DNA from 4 places in the Streptomyces sp. V1I1 genome. Region 1 is predicted to be linked to each of the others. Evidence: riboswitches for the same ligand, from Rfam matches in the RefSeq annotation. Region 1 holds a riboswitch; each other region holds the start of a gene.
What was found. Region 1 has a riboswitch for cobalamin ahead of QFZ67_RS30490 (cobalamin biosynthesis protein). Riboswitches for the same ligand answer to the same signal wherever they lie in the genome.
Positions count from the first base shown of each region.

Region 2: another riboswitch for cobalamin. It lies ahead of QFZ67_RS08315 (CbtB-domain containing protein); the one in region 1 lies ahead of QFZ67_RS30490 (cobalamin biosynthesis protein).
Region 3: another riboswitch for cobalamin. It lies ahead of QFZ67_RS12875 (ribonucleoside-diphosphate reductase subunit alpha); the one in region 1 lies ahead of QFZ67_RS30490 (cobalamin biosynthesis protein).
Region 4: another riboswitch for cobalamin. It lies ahead of metE (5-methyltetrahydropteroyltriglutamate--homocysteine S-methyltransferase); the one in region 1 lies ahead of QFZ67_RS30490 (cobalamin biosynthesis protein).

Region 1 is NZ_JAUSZH010000001.1:6,517,550-6,520,860, forward strand. It holds gene QFZ67_RS30485 (cobyric acid synthase) at 1-485, opposite strand, end outside; gene QFZ67_RS30490 (cobalamin biosynthesis protein) at 482-1,447, opposite strand; cobalamin riboswitch at 1,553-1,696, opposite strand; gene QFZ67_RS30495 (hypothetical protein) at 1,820-2,044, opposite strand; gene QFZ67_RS30500 (inorganic phosphate transporter) at 2,057-3,310, opposite strand.
Region 2 is NZ_JAUSZH010000001.1:1,704,940-1,708,250, forward strand. It holds gene QFZ67_RS08305 (SpoIIE family protein phosphatase/ATP-binding protein) at 1-1,112, shown strand, start outside; gene QFZ67_RS08310 (histidine phosphatase family protein) at 1,122-1,700, opposite strand; adenosylcobalamin (AdoCbl) riboswitch at 1,811-1,958, shown strand; gene QFZ67_RS08315 (CbtB-domain containing protein) at 1,962-2,177, shown strand; gene QFZ67_RS08320 (CbtA family protein) at 2,206-2,973, shown strand; gene QFZ67_RS08325 (ABC transporter substrate-binding protein) at 3,122-3,311, opposite strand, start outside.
Region 3 is NZ_JAUSZH010000001.1:2,759,717-2,763,027, reverse strand. It holds gene QFZ67_RS12875 (ribonucleoside-diphosphate reductase subunit alpha) at 1-1,957, opposite strand, end outside; cobalamin riboswitch at 2,099-2,266, opposite strand; gene QFZ67_RS12870 (GNAT family N-acetyltransferase) at 2,277-2,777, opposite strand; gene QFZ67_RS12865 (hypothetical protein) at 2,797-3,311, opposite strand, start outside.
Region 4 is NZ_JAUSZH010000001.1:7,600,044-7,603,354, reverse strand. It holds gene metE (5-methyltetrahydropteroyltriglutamate--homocysteine S-methyltransferase) at 1-1,631, opposite strand, end outside; cobalamin riboswitch at 1,783-2,013, opposite strand; gene QFZ67_RS35615 (DUF2993 domain-containing protein) at 2,100-3,311, opposite strand, start outside.

The DNA of each region.
Region 1 (3,311 bases):
CGTGCGGCCCGTGCGATGCCCATGTTCACGATGTCCGTACGCCGCAGATTGATCTCGGCCGGACTGCCCGCCCCCTCGCAGATCACGGCTTCATACGTGCCCCGCAGCTCTTCCAGGCACTCCACGACCGTACTCAGCAGGGCTTCCTGCCGCCCGCCGTGGTAGCCGCGGGCACTCAGCTCGCCCACCGGCTTGCCCATCAGTACGACCTGGCTGGAGCGGTCGCTGCCCGGCTTGAGCAGCACCGGGTTCATCAGGGCGCTCGGCTCCACGCGCGCGGCCTGCGCCTGCATGGCCTGCGCCCGCCCGATCTCCGCGCCCTCGCGCGTCACGAACGAATTGAGCGACATGTTCTGCCCCTTGAAGGGCGCGACCTTCACTCCCTGCCGTACGAGCCACCGGCAGATCCCGGCCGTGACGACGCTCTTGCCCGCGTCGGAGGTGGTCCCGGCGACCAGCAGCCCCCCGGCCTTCCGTCTGCTCATCCCCGCCCCTTTCCGGCGTGCCGCACACGCAGCGCGTGCCCCGCCACGCGGCCCGTGGCGCAGGCCGCCAGTGTCAGCCAGCCGACGCGGCGCGACAGCCGCACGGCACGTTCGATGTCGCCGAACTGCACCGGGCGGCCGGTGCCGTTGAGTACGGGACGGTGCTCGACGCGTCCGCCGTACGAGAGGGTTCCGCCCAGCCGTACGCCGAGCGCCCCCGCGAACGCCGCCTCCACCGGGCCCGCGTTCGGACTCGGATGCTTCTTCGCGTCGTCCCGCCACGCCCGTACGGCTCCGCGCGGGTCCTGGCCGGCGAGCACCGCCAGACCCGCGGTGAGGCGGGCGCCCGGCCAGCACGCCACGTCGTCGAGGCGCGCCGAGGCCCAGCCGAACCGCCCGTATCTGGGCGACTTGTGGCCGACCATCGCGTCCAGCGTGTTGACCGCCCGGAAACCCACCAGACCCGGCACACCCGCGAGCGCTCCCCAGACCAGCGCGCCCACCACCGCGTCGGAGGTGTTCTCGGCGACGGATTCCACGACGGCGCGGGCGATCTGCTGCTCGTTCAGGCTCTGCGGGTCTCGCCCGCACAGATGCGGCAGCCGCTCCCGGGCCACCTCCACGTCCCCGGCGGCGAGCGCGCCGCCGACGGCCCGCGCCTCACGGCCCAGCGATGTGCCGCCGACGACGGCCCAGGTGGCGGCGGCGGTCAGCGCGACGGACGAGGCGGAGCGGCCCCGTACCCCGCGGGCGAGGAGCGCGGCGGCAGCCGCGGCGCCCCCGGCGCACACGGCGGTGTGCAGCGCGCCCCAGCCACGGTGGTCGCGCCACAGAACGCGCTCGACGGCGCCCGCGGCCCGTCCGAACGCGGCGACCGGATGCCCCCGGCGAGGGTCGCCGAGCAGCAGGTCGCCGACCAGGCCGGCGGTGGCGCCGTAGGCGAAAGTGCGGTCGGCACGCATGGGTTCAGGCCGACGTTTCGCCTGGAATGGCCCTCGTACCCACAGCAGGAACTGAACCGCAGCCGCGCATGGCGATATGTCCTCACTCAGGGTGTCCGCGCCCTGGTTCGACGTGATCGGCGGTGAGAGTTCCTGGCTTCCGGGGGAGTGCTCCCCCGGTGACAGTGGCGGGACCGCGCCGGATTCGCACCGGCTTCCTCTTCTGTCGCCGTAGATGGCCTCGGCAGTCCACCACGTGCGAGAACGCCCGTCAACTCGCCCTTGACCTGCGGTGGGACAGTGTGCCGAGCCCCACATCTACGGCACGGGAAAAGGCCGGGCCGGGTCACCCGAAGGGGTGCCCGGCCCGACCTTGTGCTGAGTGAGCCGCCGTCAGACGACGATCAGATAGATCCCGTACGCCACGGCCGCCGCGCAGAGCGCGAAGCAGGCGTATGCGCCCGTGCGCGCCAGGACCGCGGAGCCGCCGCGTCCTCCGGCCGCCGACTCCTGCTTGGTCAGGCCCACGACGCCCAGGGTGAACAGGCCCACCAGGGCGACGGTGGCGACGAGGCTCACGCCGAAGACGGAGCCGAGTGCTGCCCAGTCGATTTTCATGCTGATCTGTCCTTACACCGTGGCCGGCTGCGTCGTCGGCTCGGAGTCGGCCGCGTGGGGCTGAGCCGGGATGGTCGTCTTGAGGTCCTGCGCGGGCGTGCCGGCCGGCGGCGGGCTGACGGCCGCGATGGCGGCGGTCACAACACCGGCGGGCTCGGCGTCGCCGTCCACGTCGTTGACATTGGTGTGGTCGACCACCTGGCGGCGGGAGACGAGCCAGATGGCGACGCAGGCGCCGATCAGGAAGGCCGCGACGGCCGCGACACCCCAGTCGCCCTGCTTGGTCACGAACTCCGAGCCCGCGGCGACCAGACCGGCGGCCGGCAGGGTCAGGCCCCAGGCGACGAACATCCGGGTGGCGGTGGACCAGCGGACCACGCCGCCCTTGCGGCCGAGACCCGCGCCCATCACGGCGCCGGAGCAGGAGTGCGTGGTCGACAGCGAGAAGCCGAGGTTGGAGGAGGCGAGGATGACGCTGGCCGCGCTGGTCTGGGCGGCGAAGCCCTGCTGCGGCTGGAGGTCGGTCAGGCCCTTGCCCATGGTGCGGATGATGCGCCAGCCGCCGAGGTAGGTGCCCAGCGCGATCGCGAGACCGGCGGCGAGGATGACCCACATCGGAGGGTTGGAGCCGGGGGAGAGCACGCCGCCGGCGATGAGCGCCAGCGTGATGATGCCCATGGTCTTCTGCGCGTCGTTGGTGCCGTGGGCCAGGGAGACCAGGCCCGCCGAGGTGATCTGGCCGGCGCGGTAGCCCTTCGCGGTGGCCTTCTCGTCGGCGTTCTTGCCGATTCTGTACGTCAGCCGGGAGGCCAGGAACGCCGCGATGCCGGCGACCAGCGGGGCGGCGATCGCGGGGATCAGAACCTTGGTGACGACGGTGCCGCCGTTGACTCCGCCGACGCCGACCGAGGCGATGGTGGCGCCGATCAGTCCGCCCATGAGGGCGTGCGAAGAGCTGGAGGGCAGGCCGATCAGCCAGGTCATCAGGTTCCACAGGATGGCGCCGACGAGCGCCGCGAATATGACCTCTGGTGTGATGCCGTCCTCGGTGACGATGCCGCTGGAGATCGTCTTGGCGACCTCCACGGACAGGAACGCGCCGACGAGGTTGAGCACGGCGGACATGGCCACCGCCGTCTTGGGTTTCAGAGCGCCGGTCGAGATGGTCGTCGCCATCGCGTTGGCGGTGTCGTGGAAACCGTTCGTGAAATCGAACACGAGCGCTGTCACGATCACAATCGCGAGCAGCAAGGTGATGTGTTCCATT
Region 2 (3,311 bases), 4.8 Mb from region 1:
TCCAGCGCAGTCTGCTGCCGCGCGGCCTGCCCGAGCAGAACGCCATCGACGTCGCCTACCGCTACCGGCCCGCGCAGGCCGGGCTCGGCGGGCTCGGCGGTGTCGGCGGGGACTGGTTCGACATCATCCCGCTGCCTGGCGCCCGGGTGGCGCTCGTGGTGGGCGACGTCGTGGGCCACGGCCTGCACGCCGCGGCGACCATGGGCCGGCTGCGGACCGCGGTCCACAATTTCTCCAGCCTTGATCTGCCGCCCGACGAGCTCCTGTGGCACCTCGACGAGCTGGTCGCCCGCATCGACCAGGACGAGACCGCGGACGGCACGGAGGGGGTCACCGGAGCCACCTGCATCTACGTGATCTACAACCCGGTGTCCGGACACTGCACGATGTCACGGGCCGGCCATCTCCAGCCCGTCATCGTCCACCCGGACGGCACCGCGGTCTTCGCCGATGTGCCCGGCGGCCCGCCGCTCGGGCTCGGCGGACTGCCCTTCGAGACCCTGGACCTTCAGCTGCCCGAGGACAGCCGCCTGGTCCTGTACACGGACGGGCTCGTGGAGGACCGCGACCGCGACATCGACGACGGCCTGGCGCTGCTGCGCCAGACGCTGGCGGAGCACGCGGACCGGAGCCCGGAGGAAACCTGCGAGGCGGTGCTGAAGGAGCTGCTGCCGGAACGCCCGCGCGACGACATCGCGCTGCTCGTCGGCCGTACGCGCGTCCTGGACTCCAGCCGGGTGACCGACTGGGAGGTGCCGTCCGACCCGTCGGCCGTGGGCGAGGTGCGGTCCGCCGTCTCCCGCAAGCTGGCCGAGTGGGGTCTGGAGGAGGAGGCCTTCACGACGGAGCTGATCCTCAGCGAGCTGGTCACCAACGCGATCCGGTATGCCACGGGCCCGATCCGCGTACGGCTGATCCGTGACCGCTCCCTGATCTGCGAGGTCTCGGACCACAGCAGCACGTCCCCGCACCTGCGCCAGGCGGCGACCACCGACGAGGGCGGCCGGGGGCTGTTCCTGGTCGCCCAGTTCGCGGAACGCTGGGGCACGCGGTACACCTCGGACGGCAAGGTCATCTGGACGGAACAGCCACTGCCGGCCGAGGGGCAGTGAGCGTGGGTGTCAGCCGGCCTCCGGGCCCAGCGGGCGTCCGCACCTCATGTTCCAGCGGCCCCCGCGCCCGGTGAGTTCCGTCAGGGTCAGAGGCGCGACGTCCAAGCGCCAGAACGCCTCAGGTGGCAGGGACAGAGCCTGCACGATCGCCGCCCGCGTCACCGCCGGGTCGACGACCGCGAGGACACGGCCCGCGTCGGGCGGGAGCGACTCCAGCCACGCGCCCACCCGCGTGCACAGCGACCGCAGCGACTCGCCGCCGTGCGGTGCGCACGACGGGTCACTGAGCCACGCCGACACCGACTCCGGCTCGCCGGCGCTCACTTCGTCCAGTCGTCGCCCACGCCAGCGGCCCAAGTCCCAGTCGCCGAGGGCCTCGGCGGGCTCCGCCCGCAGGCCCAACTCGGCGGCTGTCTCCCGGCAGCGCGCGGACGGGCCGCTCAAGAGCCGGTCGGCGCGAGGCAGCGCACCCGCGGCGGCGCGGGCGCGGCGTGCTCCCGACGCGTCCAGCGGCGCGTCGCCGTCGAAGCGGGCCTCCCGCAGCGCCGTGTTCGTCGCAGGTGAGACCAACATCACCCGTACCGTCATCCCGTGCGCTCCCCTCCCCTTCGCGGCCAAGGAACAAGCACATCATGGGCGTTCGGGCGCCCGTTCACGCGCCCCTGCGCCGTAGCGGTGCAGGCCCGCAAGCGGTACGGTCTCGTGGACATTGACGACGGTGTGACGGAAGCCCGGTGAGAATCCGGCACGGTCGCGCCACTGTGTACCCGTTCCCCGCGGGAAGTCAGACCCAGCACCTTCGTCTCAGGCACCACGATCGGGACGCGTGTTCCCCCAGGAGGTTCTGCCATGGCACAGTCTGTTGCGCCCGCCACCGCCGCACCGGCCATCACCCCCATCTCGCTCACGGCCATCGCCCCCTGGGCGCTCTTCTTCGGCGTTCTGATGCTGGTTCTGCTCTACTTCGTCGGCGCGGAGCAGGGCGCCACCTCGCTCATCTCCGGCGAGAACGTCCACGAGTGGGTCCACGACGGACGCCATCTGCTCGGATTCCCCTGCCACTAGAACTTCTTCAGAGCTCAGGGGAAACACCATGAACTCCATATCTGTCAGAGGCCTGCTCGGCCGCGGCATGCTCGCGGGCCTGGTCGCCGGCGTCTTCGCTCTCGTCGTCGCGTATCTGCTCGGTGAGTCCCCTGTGGACGCCGCCATCGCGTTCGAGGAGAGCCACAGCCATGAGCACGGCGGCGGCGAGGAACTCGTCAGCCGCGCCATGCAGTCCACGGGCGGTCTCGCCACGGGCGTACTGGTCTTCGCCGTCGCGATCGGCGGCATCGCCGCCCTCGCGTTCGCTGTCGCGCTGGGCCGCATCGGCCGGTTCGGACCGCGCGCCACAGCCTTGCTGGTCGCTCTCGGCGCGCTGCTGAGCGTGTACGTCGTGCCGTTCCTCAAGTACCCGCCGAACCCACCGGCCGTCGGTGACCCCGACACGATCGGCCAACGAACAACGCTGTACTTCCTGATGATCCTGCTCAGCGTCCTGCTCTCGGTCGCCGCGGTGATCCTCGGCAAGCGTCTGGCTCCCCGTCTTGGCAACTGGAACGCGACCGTCGCCGCCGCGGCCGCGTTCGTCGTCGCCGTCGGTCTCGCCTTCGCCTTCCTGCCCTCGTTCAACGAGGTGCCGAAGGGCTTCCCGGCAACCGTGGTCTGGGAGTTCCGGCTGGCCACGCTCGCCATCCAGGTCACGGTCTGGACCGTCTTCGGACTGGTCTTCGGTCACCTCGCCGAACGGCTCCTCACCCCGGAGGCTGCCGCGCAGGAGGGGAAGGTCGCATCGCGGGCGACAGCCGCCGCGAACTGACCGAGCTGGGCCTCCGCCCCGGACCCCGCGCCTCAATCTCCCGCCAGACTTCGTCTGGCGGGAGATTGAGGACACGGCCGAAGGCCGTACTGGGGGTCCCCCCACGCCCGCAGGGCGTAGGGGACGGGTCTGCGGGCGCAGCCCCCGGTTATCCCGCAGACGCCTCCACCGCGTCCGCCACAGCGTCGAAGAAGCGTGCGTGCGCGAGGTGGCTGCACGGAATCTCGGGGTTCCACGGCACCAGCCGCGCCCGTCCCGCCACAGGCCGCCACGCCTCGATCGCGCTGAGCCGGTCGACCGGCAGAGCATTGGCGCGTACGTCGCTCAGCACGATGTCC
Region 3 (3,311 bases), 3.8 Mb from region 1:
CCTCCACCAGGTAGGCGTTGACCTGGAGGAACTCACCGCTCAGCGTCTCGCGCTTGAAGAGGTTGGAGACCTGCGGCTCGATGCACTCGTACACGCCCGCGATCGAGGCGATGGTCGCCGTCGGCGCGATGGCGAGGAGGAGGGAGTTGCGCATGCCGCTCTCGGCGACGCGGGTACGCAACGCGTCCCAGCGTTCCGGCCAGTTGAGCGCCACGTCGTAGTGGTCGGGGTGCAGCACGCCACGGGCCGCGCGGGTCTGGGACCAGGCGGGCAGCGGACCGTTGCGCTCGGCGAGGTCGCAGGACGCCTCGTACGCGGCGAGCATGATCCGCTCGGCGATCTTCGTGGAGAGCGCCTTCGCCTCGGGCGAGTCGAAGGGGAGGCGGAGCTTGAAGAAGACGTCCTGCAGGCCCATCGCGCCCAGGCCCACCGGACGCCACTTGGCGTTGGAGCGGCCGGCCTGCTCGGTCGGGTAGAAGTTGATGTCGACGACCCGGTCGAGGAAAGTCACAGCGGTACGGACGGTCTCGTCCAGCCGCTCCCAGTCGATGTCTCCCGACGCCAGCACGAACGAACCGAGGTTGACCGAGCCGAGGTTGCAGACGGCCGTCTCCCCGTCGTCCGTCACCTCCAGGATCTCGGTGCACAGGTTCGAGGAGTGGACGACCTTGCCCGGCTCGGCGGTCTGGTTCGCCGTGCGGTTGGAGGCGTCCTTGAAGGTCATCCAGCCGTTGCCGGTCTGGGCGAGCGTACGCATCATCCGGCCGTACAACTCCCGCGCGGGGATGGTCTTGCGCGCGAGTCCCCCGGCCTCCGCCTTGCGGTACGCCGCGTCGAACTCGTCGCCCCACAGGTCGACCAGGTCCGGCACATCGGCGGGTGAGAACAGCGACCACTGGGCGTCGGCCTCGACGCGCCGCATGAACTCGTCCGGGATCCAGTGCGCGAGGTTGAGGTTGTGCGTACGCCGCGCGTCCTCACCGGTGTTGTCGCGCAGCTCCAGGAACTCCTCGATGTCCGCGTGCCAGGTCTCCAGGTAGATCGCGGCGGCGCCCTTGCGCCGGCCGCCCTGGTTCACGGCGGCGACCGAGGCGTCGAGGGTCTTCAGGAACGGCACGATGCCGTTGGAGTGGCCGTTGGTGCCGCGGATCAGTGAACCGCGGGCGCGGATGCGGGAGTACGAGAGGCCGATGCCGCCCGCGTGCTTGGAGAGCCGCGCGACCTGGTGGTAGCGGTCGTAGATCGAGTCGAGCTCGTCCAGCGGGGAGTCCAGCAGATAGCAGGAGGACATCTGCGGGTGGCGGGTGCCGGAGTTGAAGAGCGTCGGCGACGACGGGAGGTAGTCCAGGCGGCTCATCAGCCCGTACAGCGCCGCGACTTCGTCCAGGGCGCGAGCAGAGGTGTCCTCGGCTAGGCCGGAGGCGACGCGCAGCATGAAGTGCTGCGGGGTCTCGATCACCTGACGGGTGATGGGGTGCCGGAGCAGATAGCGGCTGTAGAGGGTGCGCAGCCCGAAGTAGCCGAAACGGTCGTCGGCGTCCTGGTCGATCAGCGCGTCGAGACGGGCGGCGTGCAGCGTGACGAACTCGGCCGTGCGGTCGGCGATCAGGCCCTCGCGGTGCCCCACCGCGACCGACGCGGAGAAGGCCACCGCGCCCTGTCCGGCGGCCTCGTCCGCGATATGACGGGTCAGCAGGCGGGCGGCGAGCCGGGAGTAGGCCGGGTCCTCGGAGATCAGCCCCGCGGCGGCGTCGGTGGCGAGGCTGCGCAACTCGGCCGCGTCCGACCGGGCGTTGCGGCCGCGCAGCGCGGCGGCGGCGACGCGCCCCGGGTCGGTGTCCGGCAGGTGGGCGGTGAGATCGGTCAGGGTCCGCAGAAGCGCGGTCCCTGGGCCGTCGGTCTCCTCGGCAGCGTGCTCTGCGATGCCTGAAGCCGGATCGGCTGGCGCGATGGTCACGTGGTGCTCTCCCTCGCTCGGCTCTGGGCCGACGGGGGAGGGGGCGGGCCGCGGAGGCGTACGTACCCGGAAAGGGCAGCACACCGCACGGCGTCCACCGACCCAACCGCGAGGCCCGGACGTCTCGGCACCCGGTTCGGTCGAGCCGGATGCACCGTCGGCAGGTCTTCGGACTGGTGGGGTGCGACAAAGCACACCACAGCACACCGTTGCGGGACAGTTCCGGATTCGCACCGGATTCCCCTGCGGCGACAGCGAGCATGAGCATACATGTGGGGGCGGGGAGTTGCCGCACCCACCACATGTTGTGTCGGGGCGGCTACAGCTCCAACGCGTAAGTCAGCAGGGTGACCCCGAGAATGGGCCCCCAGTCTCGCTCGGGTGTTCGGATGAAGCCCATCCGCTCGTAGATCCGGTGGGCCGCTAGCATGCTGCGCTGCGTCGACAGCACGAGCCGCCTGCACCCCTCGACGCTCCGGGCGCGCTCGACACACGCCCGCACAAGGGCCTCGCCGACACCGCGCCCACGGGCCTGCTCGGCGACGGCGAGCATCCGGAACTCGGCCTCGTCGGAGCGGGCGACATCGGCCCACGCCCCGCCGCCCGAGACAAAGGTCACGCCACCGAGCAGGCGGCCGCGACCGTCGACGGCGACGAGCACCTCGGCCTCGGTGGCCCGCCGCGCCACATCCCGCAGCACAGGCAGATACGAATCGTCCTCGCCGAAGTCCAGCAGCCCGTCGCCCAGATAGGCCTGGGCGGTGATCTCGCCCAGCTCGGTGCACTCCTCCGGCCGCACTGCCCTGATGGTGATGTCCATGGGCGCAGTGTGGACCGGGTCAGCCGCTCACGCCCACCTCATTGTTGGGGGCGCCGTCGCCGGCCGGGGGCAGGTCGCCGCGCTCGACGGGCGTCTGTCCGCCGATGTCCTCGGCCTGGGGCAGGACCTCGTCCAGTTCGCGGTCGTCGGCGAGATGGGCCGCCTCGGCGGCCTCGCGCAGGACGTCGCGCTCCACCTGAGTGCCGGCGCTGATCTGGATCCGCAGCCCGTTCTCCGTACGGACGTATTCATGGCCGCTGTCCGAGGTGCGGTACCAGCCCTTGCCGTCCTTCGCGCAGGGTGCGCCGGCCGGGCCGGCCGCGCCCGTGGCCGAACCCATCGGGAGTTCGGCGCAGTTCGCCTCGTCCACCTCGCCCCGGTCGACCAAGAGCGTGATCTGCCCGCCGGTCTTCGAGACGTACGTGGCCGAGAAGCCGTCGCCGCCGATGACGCCCACGGACTGCCGCGCCAGCTCGAAGCCGTCGGACCGCGTCACATACACATGCTCGGGCAGGGTCTGAAGCGCTCGGGCGC
Region 4 (3,311 bases), 1.1 Mb from region 1:
GGCCGGGAGATGTCGCCGGCCAGGATCGGCGGCCGGACATAGCGGGTGCCGTACGACTGGACCCAGCCGTGCCTGGTGGCGAGGTAGCCGCTCAGCTGCTCGGCGAAGTACTGCACCATGTCATTGCGTTCGGGCTCGCCGTGTACGAGGACGTCGATGCCGGTCTTCTCCTGGAAGGAGATGACCTCGCGGATCTCGGCCTCGATCCGCTTCTCGTACCCCTCGGCGTCGATGCGTCCGGACCTCAGGTCTGCCCGCGCGGTGCGCAACTCGCTGGTCTGCGGGAACGAACCGATCGTGGTCGTGGGAAGGAGGGGCAGGCCCAGGCGCGAGCGCTGGGCGACCGCACGCTCGGTGTACCGGAGGCTGCGCCGGGCGTCGGCCTCGGAGACGGCCGCGCAGCGGGCCCGTACGGCGGGATCGTGGGTGAGCGCGGAGGTGGCGCGGGAGTGCAGGTCGGCCCGGTTGGCGGCGAGTTGGGCGGCGATGCTGCCGGCCCCCTCGGTCAGTCCGCGGGCCAGGGTGACCACCTCGGCCGTCTTCTGGCGAGCGAAGGCCAGCCAGCGCGCGACCTGCGTGTCCACGTCCCGTTCCGCGGCAGCGTCGAGGGGCACGTGCAGCAGGGAGCAGGACGCCGCCACATCCACCCGGTCGGCGAACCCCAGCAGGGTGGCGAGTGTGGCGGTCGACTTCCCGAGGTCGTTGATCCATACGTTGCGGCCGTCGACGACTCCGGCGACGAGCCGCTTGCCGGGCAGGCCGCCCACTGCAGCGAGGTCGCCGAGGTTGGCGGCGGCAGGCCCGGTGAAGTCGAGGGCGAGTCCGTCGATCGGCGCCATGGCCAGCACGGGGAGGGCGTCGCCGAGCCGCTCGAAGTAGGAGGCGACCAGGAGTTGGGGCCGGTCGGTGAGCCTGCCCAGCTCCCGGTAGGCGCGGGCCGCGGCATTCAGCACGGACCGTGGCTGGTCCTGGACCAGGGCCGGCTCGTCGAGCTGCACCCACTGCGCGCCCGCGGCCCGCAGGTCGAAGAGCACTTCGGCGTACACCGGAAGCAGCCGATCGAGGAGGGTGAGCGGTTCGAAGTCTGCGAGGACGCCCGGCGCGGGCTTGGCGAGCAGCAGATAGGTGATGGGTCCGACGAGCACCGGACGGGCGGTGAGACCGAGCGCGAGCGCCTCCTTCAGCTCGGCGACCTGCTTGGCGGAGTCGGCGGTGAAGGCGGTGTCGGGGCCGAGTTCGGGCACGAGGTAGTGGTAGTTGGTGTCGAACCACTTGGTCATTTCCAGAGGCGCGACGTCCTGGGTCCCGCGGGCCATGGCGAAGTAGCCGTCGAGCGTGTCGGCCTCGACGGCCGCACGGTGGCGCGCGGGAATGGCGCCGACCATGACGCTGGTGTCCAGGACATGGTCGTAGTACGAGAAGTCGCCGGTGGGCACTTCATGGATGCCGGCGTCGGCGAGCTGCTGCCAGTTGCCGCGGCGCAGTTGAGCGGCTGTCTCCCGGAGGGCGTCGGCTCCGACACGGCCCTTCCAGTAGCCCTCGATGGCCTTCTTCAGTTCCCGGTCGGGGCCCTGGCGCGGATAGCCGTAGACAGTGGCCCTGGCTCCGGCGGCTGAGGATGTGCTGGTCACGGAACTCTCCTTCGCGAGTACTCGTCAGACGACCCCGGAGCGGATCGTGGAACGCGAAGGAACGGCAACCGGAGCAGCGACCGGCACGCTTGTGCCTGTGCTGCCCGTACCGCCGACCCGCCCACGAGGTCACCGAGATCTCCGCGCACGTCGGTCGCGCACGGGCAGTGGCAGGTCTTCGGACTTGTGGGCACGCCTTCCTCGTACGTGTCGTACGAAGGCACCTACTGGCCGTCGCTTCCCGGATCCGGTTCCGGATCCAGTGCGTATGACGGCGGTCGTTCCCACTTACCGCTGCGGGGCAGTTCCGGATTTCCACCGGATTCCCTCTTGCGACGCGCCTGCCTGGAGGGCAGGGCGAACCAACTGCGAGACCCAGCCTAGGCGCTGCCCCTCGCGGGGAACACCCCCGCCCCCGGCGGGGGCGTGGGTGTCAGCTTCCGGTCCTGCTCACTTCCTCGGTCCCGTTCACTTGCCCGTTCGCGCGGCGTCCCCGACGCGCAGGCCGGATCCGGCCACGCGCGCCTTGATGCCGTCGCGCTCCACGGTGATGTCCCGCAGCCGCAGCTCACTGAGCGAGTCGGGCAGCTCGAAGGAGAGGGAGAGCCGCTCCGAGAGCTCCGGCGGCCTGACCGCGAGCAGTCCCTTGACCAGCGCGGGGTCGATGCCCGCTTTCTCCAGCAGTTGTGGATGCGCGATCACCACATCGACGAGGTTGACCTTCATCAGACGTTCGGCGAACTTCGGCGCTCCGGTGAGCCGGTGGAGTTCCTCCTCGCTCCGCAGCGCCCGGCGCACCTGCTCCTTGGGCACTCCGAGCCGGTCCACGATGGCGGGCACCGCCAGCAGTGCCTTCGCGCGGGCTGCTTCGCGGCTGATCCGCTCGGCCGTCTCGCGGTGCAGCCGCAGTCCCGAATGGTCTGCGTCCTTGCCGGGCCGATAGGTGGCGACACCGGGAATGTCGAGCTGCATGTTGTCGAGGGTGGTGGTGAGGGCCCGGCTGTTGTCGCGCCGGATGTGCGCACGGGCACGTACGCGCAGTTCCTGTCCGGCGATGGCGAGTTCGCCGTTCACGCGCACCCCGTCGGCGCCGCTGCCGGTGAACCGGAGCTGTGAGGCGCCCAGTTCGCGGTTGAGGTCGTCGAAGGAGAGCAGCACCTCGCCGTCGAGGTTGCCGATGACGGCGCCCTTGATGGAGGTCGGGGCGTCGCCGACGATGCGTACGTCCTTGGCGGTGGCCCGCACTTCGGCGAGCGAGACACGGTCGGCTGAGACATCCGGCACCGTGACGTCGACCTGGTCGATCCGCTCGTCGATGAGCTGGGTGAGGAAGGGGAAGCCGTGGATGTCCACGTCGGGCCTGGTGGCGAGTGAGAGCGACTGCTGGAGCTTGTCCGCCGCCTTGATCTGCGCGTACGCCTCCGCGAGCCGGTCGGCGAGCAGCAGACAGACGGTGCACAGGAGCGCCGCGACGGTCAGCTTCACCACCGCGGGCAGAGCCGCGAGACGGCTCTGCCCGCGGTGGTTGGGCGGTGACCAGTCGTCCTCGTCGTCGAGGTCCGAGGTGAGCCCGAGCTCCAGCGGGTCCCGCGGGACGTAGTTGGCGTAATCGGGTTCCGGGTCTGCCAGTTGAGCGAGTTCTTCGTACGGATTTCGTGAATGCGCTGATATGCGTGTGGG